Regions from separate parts of the Vibrio sp. QJM3NY_35 genome, predicted to be linked through region 2. Evidence: predicted binding sites of a transcription regulator. Region 2 holds the regulator's gene; the other holds the start of a gene.

Region 1 (4,217 bases), on a different replicon from region 2:
AGAAAGCATAATTTGGCTCAAGAACTCAAGCATGTGTGCCCTTTCGATTTCATCTTGGTAAACGCTTGCTTGGTTGAGTGAAAATAGCACGGTCAATTTATGGAAATCGACTTTATGCAGTTCATCAATTTGGGAAGGAGTTTGATCTTGTGCTAGGAGTTGGTATGTCTTGGATGGAAGTTTGCTTTGATAAAGTTCACGGCCAAGGAGGCTCTCTTTTGCGGGGTAAGCAATATCGAGCTGACTAAATAGCCATTGGTTTTTCTTGTGTGCAATTTCAGGTATTTCGTTATTCATTCTTTTAGTACCTACGGTTAGTATCCCCAAATATCGCAGTTATTTGGAAGACATACGGTCGGCTGAGGTGCCGAGCTACAAGCAGAGAGCATACAGAGCATGACCAAGGCCAACAAGTACTTTAAATGCTTCATATTTTTCATTATCCAACAACATCCTTTAAGAACTTAACGAAAAGCTCTACACTCGTATCCAAGCTTTCAATATCCTTATAGTAAACAGAACTATATAAATAAAAAGGACTTCTTATGAAAAAAGCCTTAATAGCAGCAGGTATCGTGACAATGTTAGCTGGCTGTTCGGACAACGAGGTTGGCGACGTCTCACTGGGTTTCTTCACAATGAAGGATATCAAGATGTCTTCATTAGATGACGATAAGATCGCGGGTGTTACCTGTCATATCGCATCAATCGAAGCAAACCTTAGCCTTTCTGATCCAAGTGATAGCTCTATCTCTTGTCGTCAAACAGGTGAAATTACACCAGAAATGATTGCTCAAATAGACAAGAGTAAGTCTGGCGAAGTGGTATTCAAGCAATCGAAAAGTATCTTCTTTAAAACAATGAAGGTTCGTCGTATCTACGATGCAGAGAATCAGTCGCTGCTTTACTTGTCTTACACCACCAAAGAAACAGAAGGTAGCTTCAAACACAGCCTTTCAACTGTTCCACTATGGGGTACAGAGGCTTACGTTGATCCAGCGACGTTAGTGCAGCCAACCGAGTAGTTTCAAACATATAGTTAGTTGAATCACCTGTACAGACATTGTGCAGGTGATTCAAAATGTAATAAAAATGAAAGAAACAGAAACAAAATGTGATATCATGCGGCAAAATTTTTTCACTGTATTTTTCATATGAAGTTTCCTGGACAGCGTAAATCTAAGCACTACTTTCCAACTCACGCACGTGATCCGTTGGTCAACCAAATTCAACAGACGCCTAAGCTTCACCGCGCAACGATTGTCGGTGTTGGCCAAACGATTGTTGATATCGAAGCCCGTGTTGACAACGAGTTCCTAGAAAAATACGAGCTGAGTAAAGGTCACTCACTGGTATTGGAAGAAAGTAAAGCAGATGCGCTGTATGAAGAGTTAGTTGAGCGCGGTTTGATCACGCATCAATATCCTGGCGATACTATCGGCAACACACTGCACAACTATTCCGTACTGGCAGACAGCAAATCTGTCCTGCTTGGTGTGATGTCTAAAAAGATTGAAGTTGGCTCTTTTGGTTATCGTTACCTTTGCCGCACTTCTTCTCGTATGAATCTAAACCACCTACAAACTGTTGATGGTCCAATTGGGCGTTGTTACACGCTGATTTCTGAAGATGGCGAACGTACGTTTGCAATCAACGAAGGCCACATGAACCAACTTCTTCCAGAAAGCATTCCTGAAAAAGTGTTCGAGAAAGCGTCTGCATTGGTTGTGTCGTCATACCTAATGCGTGGCAAACCTGAAGATCCGATGCCAAAAGCGGTACAAAAAGCGATTGAATACGCGAAAGCGCACAATGTGCCTGTTGTACTAACACTTGGTACTAAGTATGTGATCGAAGGCAACGCTGAATGGTGGCAAGAATACCTGAAAGAAAACGTAACCATCGTCGCGATGAACGAAGACGAAGGTGAAGCGCTAACGGGCGAAAAAGATCCTCTATTGGCTGCTAACAAGGCACTTGAGTGGGTTGACCTAGTTCTATGTACTGCAGGTCCTATTGGTCTATACATGGCAGGTTACACTGACGAACCAGCGAAACGCGAAACCACACTGCCATTGTTACCGGGTAACATCCCTGAGTTCAATAAATACGAATTCAGCCGTGCGATGCGTAAGCAAGACTGTAAAGACCCAGTAAAAGTGTACTCTCACATTGGCCCTTACCTAGGTGGCCCACTTGAGATTAAGAATACCAATGGCGCTGGCGATGGTGCACTTTCAGCACTACTTCACGACATGGCAGCAAACAGCTACCACCACGTGAATGTACCAAACTCAGAGAAACACGAGCACACTTGTCTAACTTACTCTTCACTGTCTCAAATTTGTAAGTACGCAAACCGTGTAAGCTACGAAGTGTTGACTCAGCACTCTCCTCGCCTTTCTCGTGCATTACCTGAGCGCGAAGATAGCTTAGAAGAAACATACTGGGATCGTTAATATACCATATTAGGCAGTTACCTCTTAAAGGTTAACGCCAAGTGAGATTACCCATTCCTTGAAGGGCTGCCTATATGCAGCCCTTTTTGTATTCAACACCAATATAACGGTAGCTGAAGGTAATCATATCGAATATTTTGCTCGTTTAAGATTTGATCTCGCGCAATGACTCTTTAGATCTGTTATCTTCCAGCACATAATTCGTGTGGTTTGCCTTTACTTGGCAAATTTATACAGTACCATCGCCACGCAAACGTTTACGTACCACCTTTCGGTTCTGATATAAGGATCAAATATGCTGTCTGATATTGATATTTGTCGCTCTACTCCCCTTAAAAACATCAGTGAGGTTGCCAAGCAAGCTGGCCTGCACCACAACGAACATCAGCCATTAGGGCAATTCAAATCTAAAGTGTCTCTCACATCACTTGAACGCCTCGCCAACCAACAAGATGGTAAGTTAGTCGTAGTCACGGCGATCACACCGACACCTCTTGGTGAAGGCAAAACCGTCACTACTATCGGATTAGCACAAGGCCTCGCAAAGATTAACCAATCTGCAATGGCCTGCATTCGTCAGCCTTCAATGGGCCCGGTATTTGGTGTAAAAGGCGGCGCAGCGGGCGGTGGTCACTCTCAAGTTGCCCCTATGGAACAATTAAACCTGCATCTCACGGGCGATATTCATGCTGTTACGGCCGCTCACAACCTCGCCTCCGCCGCCATTGATGCACGTTTGTATCATGAACAGCGTGAAGGGTTAGACGCCTTTGAAACGCGCTCAGGCTTAAAAGCACTGAATATCGACCCAAGTAGAATCGTTTGGCGACGTGTACTTGACCATAATGATCGCGCATTACGCATGATCACGGTTGGCAAGAACGAAGCAGACAAAACAATTAACGGCTTTGAGCGAGAAGATGGATTTGATATCTCAGCCGCTTCTGAACTAATGGCCATTCTTGCTCTAGCCAATGACCTTCAAGATTTGAGAAAGCGCATCGGACGAGTGGTACTTGCTTACAACAAACAAGGCTTGCCGCTAACCGCAGATGACTTCAACGTTGCAGGCGCAATGACCGTGACCATGAAGGATTCTATTGAACCAACATTGATGCAAACCCTTGAAGGCGTTCCTACCCTAATTCACGCCGGGCCTTTCGCGAACATCGCACATGGTAACTCTTCAATTATTGCCGATAAAATAGCGTTAAAGCTGAGTGACTTTGTGGTAACTGAAAGTGGTTTCGGCTCAGACATGGGCTTTGAGAAAGCGTGCAACATAAAAGCGAAAGCGTCGAACAAGAAGCCCGATTGCGCTGTGGTTGTCGCAACCTTACGTGGATTAAAGGCTAACTCTGGTTTATACGATTTGAGACCGGGCACTCCATTACCAGATTCAATCTTTAATGATGACCAAGACGCGCTAATTGCAGGCTTTGAGAACCTAAAATGGCACATCAACAACGTTAAGCAATACACAGTGCCTACAGTTGTTGCGATTAACCGATTCCCACAAGACTCAGTTCAAGAGCTCGATGCTTTGAAACAGATGATCACCGACTTCGATCAAGGCGTTAGCGTTGAAGTAAGCGAAGCATTTGGTCAAGGTGGCGAAGGGGCAACTCAACTGGCTCACGCCGTGGTAAAAGCTTGCCAAAAACAGAGTGGATTTAAGCCTTTGTATCACTCAGAGCAAAGCCTAGAAGAAAAGCTGATGGCAGTCGCTGAAGTTGGCTATGGCGCAGCAAGTATTAC
Region 2 (4,217 bases):
CGTGCGTCCAGTAACTAAAATAATTCCAATGTCTGATTGACTGCGTAATTCGCGAGTTAGCATCAATCCATCTTCGCCTGGTAAGTTGATGTCCAGCATAATGAGGTCAACGTTGTTTTCTTCTAACACGTTTCTCATTTGAGCGCCGCTTTCTGCTTCGCTCACTGTATAACCCTCGTTCTGGAAGTATCCAACCAGTTTACTGCGGGTTACCACATCATCTTCTACGACTAATACGTGATAGCTCATCTACACCACTTTTCTTATTTAATAGTTTCAGTGACTATTCTATTCATAACTAGTAACAATTCTAGTGGTACAGAAGATAAAAGCCAGAAACATGGATTTTTTTTGATACAAGACAATCTTAAACCTTGCTATTTATCGTCCATCGCAATTCAATATAGGTATTACTACTAACGAGTGACTTTGTGTTCGATAAGTATCACTGTTTAGTTAGCCTTCATACCCTAAGTATGACGAAAGATGATATTAGGATTATTTAAATGAAAGATACGAAAGCGTTCAACGAGCAAAGAGCAGAAATATACTGGTGGCTATCAAGCTTGTTCGCCAAAGAACTGACTCAAGAAGAACTCGATCACTACCACTCTGTTGAAATTCGTTCTTTCCTAACTGGTCTAGGCGAAAATGAAACACTAAAGCCAGCGATTGATAAGCTAGTGGATGCGCTTAACCGCCTACAAACACGTGAAGATGCTCAACTAGAATTGTCTGCAGACTTTTGCGATCTTTTCTTAAAAACAGATAAACACGGTGCTCTTCCTTACGCTTCTATGTATATCGGTGAAACTGGCCTTTTGAATGATAAGCCTGCAAAAGATATGGAAGAGATCATGGCTAAGCACAATTTAGTGGTGAACCAAGATCTAAAAGAGCCAGCAGACCACATTGCTATCGAACTCGATTTCCTTGGTAACTTGATCATTCGTTCAAACGAAACGGATATTGAAGAAGAGCTAGAGAATTCATTTGCCGTTCAACAGCAGTTTATCGAACAACAACTGCTGACTTGGGTACCAAAGTTCAACGTGAAATGTCATGACGTTGATGAATTCGGTTTCTACGCCTCCGTCTCATCTTTGCTACTCGCATTCTGTCAATTAGACACTCAATATTTAGCTGGTGAATAGCTTATTGGATGACTAGGTAAATAAATTCAGTAGAATGTGACAATTCACCCGGATTTCTGGGTGAATTTTATTGCGAGTAATTTCTAGTCAGTCTAAAATTGTGACCGCAAACGATAAAATATGAAACATTCACGAAATGCTATGCTTATTAAAGTTCAGAGCATTTCGGTGTTAAGACAAGCCGCTCAATAGCGGTTTTTTGTTTTTTAGCACTTTAGTACCCAAAGAGCCCTACAAATTTAAGCTCTTAGTTAGGTAGCTTAACGGCTACTTTATTCCGTACTTTGGGAAAGTAGCTTCTAATAGGATAAAACCATGGCCACTATAAAAGATGTCGCTCGCTTAGCCGGCGTATCAACAACAACCGTTTCTCACGTAATCAACAAAACTCGCTTTGTTGCAGAAGCAACTCAAGAAAAAGTAAACAAAGCCGTAGATGAACTGAACTATGCACCAAGTGCTGTCGCTCGTAGTTTGAAGTGTAATACAACACGCACCATCGGCATGCTAGTGACTCAATCAACTAACCTATTCTTCTCTGAAGTTATCGATGGTGTTGAGAGCTACTGCTACCGTCAAGGTTACACTTTGATCCTGTGTAATACGGGCGGTATCTATGAGAAGCAACGTGACTATATTCGAATGCTTGCAGAGAAACGTGTAGATGGCATCTTAGTTATGTGTTCTGACCTAACTGAAGAACTAAGAGAGATGTTAGACCGTCACGCTGACATCCCTAAAGTTATCATGGACTGGGGCCCAGAGAGCTCTCAGGCTGATAAGATCATCGATAACTCTGAAGAAGGTGGCTACCTAGCGACCAAATACCTTATTGAACGCGGTCACTCTAAGATTGCATGTTTAAGTGGCCACTTAGACAAAGCAGCATGTGTTGAACGTATTGCCGGTTACAAGCGCGCACTGAATGAAGCAAAGATTTCTGCTGATGAAAATATGATCATCGAAGGTAACTTCGAGTGTGATACGGCTGTTCTTGCTGCAGAACAAATCGTTGAGATGGAAGATCGTCCAACAGCGGTATTCTGCTTTAACGACACAATGGCACTCGGCTTAATGAGCCGCCTGCAAGAAAAAGGCATTCGCATTCCAGAAGATATCTCAGTGATCGGTTACGACAATATCGAACTGGCTGAATACTTCTCTCCGCCGCTAACGACCGTTCACCAACCAAAACGTCGTGTTGGTAAGAATGCATTCGAAATTCTATTAGAGCGCATCAAAGACAAAGACCACGAAAAACGCGTCTTCGAAATGCACCCTGAAATTGTTGAACGAAGCACAGTTAAAACGTTAAATTAATTGATAATTCGAGTTTAATTTCATCAAGCGCACCTTTAGGTGCGCTTTTTTTATCAGCAACTATAATGAACCCAGATGCACAACAGAAAGATCATTAATTGAAGCAATATCACATTTTGAAATATCAACTGTGAGCTTCATTCAACAAAAACTTTATTCTATTCAATCAGTCACGCACAGGGCAAACCACTCGAAAGAGTGAGACGCAAAGCTTCCGGCCTAAACCACTCGTTGGTATGGTAGCGGGGTTACCGATGGCAAAATGCAGTAACTACTAATAATTTGGTAATTTACGGCTTATTGACAATTTAATTGCAACATTTTGCTAATCTCTCGGACCTGCTTATTTGGTGGCGTAGTTCAAATACACCGAGATAAATAACATGGATAAACCGATACTAAAGGACTCGATGAAGTTATTTGAGTCCCTAGGAAAAATAAAATCACGCTCAATGTTTGGTGGCTTCGGTCTTTTTGCTGATGACACTATGTTTGCTCTGGTTGTAAATGACCAGTTGCACATACGCGCAGACAAAGGCACAACGAAACAATTCGAACAACAAGGGTTTCAACCGTACGTCTACAAAAAACGTGGTTTCCCTGTCGTTACTAAATATTTCGCTTTACCTGAAGGCCTCTGGCAAGACCAAGAGAAAATCTTGCAGCTTGCAACCACGTCTCTAGGTTTTGCTAAAGAAGAAAAAGCTGAGCAGTCTTCTGCTAAGCCGACCCGACTCAAAGATCTGCCTAATCTTCGACTCGCTACCGAGCGTATGTTGAAAAAGGCAGGGATCGATTCTGTAGAACGTTTATATGAATCTGGCTCTGTAAACGCATTTAACGCCATCAAAGAATCGCATGCGTCTTCTGTCAGTATTGAACTACTTTGGGCGCTAGAAGGTGCGATCAATGGTACACATTGGTCAGTTATACCGCAGCAGCGTCGTGAAGAGCTTATCAATCGCGTCAATTAACATTGTATCTACATAACTAAGCCGCATTTTTTGCGGCTTTTTTTATATCTGCTGAAAGTTAATCTAAGCTTTACCTGTCTATCTATACTATCGATATGCATTGAAAATTTAGAGGAAGTATCAATGAGTAAGAAAATGATATTGGGTATTATATTGGTAGTAACCATCGTCTTGTTAGGCGTCAATTTTGGTCAATACCTCACGCTTGAAAATGCTAAGGCCCAACAAGCCGTTTTAAATGACTATATTGACAGCAACTTTATTGCTGCTGCCGCTATCTATTTTGTTGCGTATGTAATGATCACTGCTTTCTCAATTCCTGGCGCCGCTGTTGTTACCCTGCTTGGAGCTGCTCTATTTGGCTTCTGGAATAGCTTGCTGCTGGTATCTTTCGCGAGTGCGATCGGTGCGACTTTAGCCTTCTTAAGTAGCCGTTACCTATTGCGTGACTGGATTCAAACCAAGTTTGGTGACAAATTGGCGACAATTAACAAGGGGGTTGAAAAAGACGGCGCGTTTTACCTATTTTCTCTGCGTCTGATCCCTGTATTCCCATTTTTCCTTATTAACCTATTGATGGGTCTAACACCGATGTCAGTGAGTCGTTACTACATTACGAGTCAAATCGGGATGTTACCGGGGACGGCGGTTTTCTTGAATGCTGGTACTCAGCTCGCAGAAATTGATTCACTTTCGGGCATCGTCTCCCCTTCAGTACTATTGTCATTTGCGTTATTGGGGATATTCCCAATAGTTGCTAAATGGTTGA

What was found. The regulator PurR, encoded in region 2, represses purine synthesis genes. The targets are predictions, from matches to a motif close to TNANGNAAACGTTTNCNTNA.
Region 1: a site for PurR is predicted at 2,705-2,724, ahead of AC3CH3_RS22160 (formate--tetrahydrofolate ligase). Genes of this name have one in related genera too.

The regions. Positions count from the first base shown of each region.
Region 1 covers NZ_CM173508.1:1,566,771-1,570,987, reverse strand. The annotation lists gene AC3CH3_RS22175 (hypothetical protein) at 1-297, opposite strand, end outside; gene AC3CH3_RS22170 (CreA family protein) at 546-1,025, shown strand; gene AC3CH3_RS22165 (inosine/guanosine kinase) at 1,155-2,459, shown strand; gene AC3CH3_RS22160 (formate--tetrahydrofolate ligase) at 2,755-4,217, shown strand, end outside.
Region 2 covers NZ_CM173507.1:2,214,138-2,218,354, forward strand. The annotation lists gene torR (two-component system response regulator TorR) at 1-249, opposite strand, end outside; gene torD (molecular chaperone TorD) at 507-1,154, shown strand; gene purR (HTH-type transcriptional repressor PurR) at 1,470-2,474, shown strand; cyclic di-GMP riboswitch class I at 2,645-2,730, shown strand; gene AC3CH3_RS09935 (TfoX/Sxy family DNA transformation protein) at 2,858-3,448, shown strand; gene AC3CH3_RS09940 (TVP38/TMEM64 family protein) at 3,572-4,217, shown strand, end outside.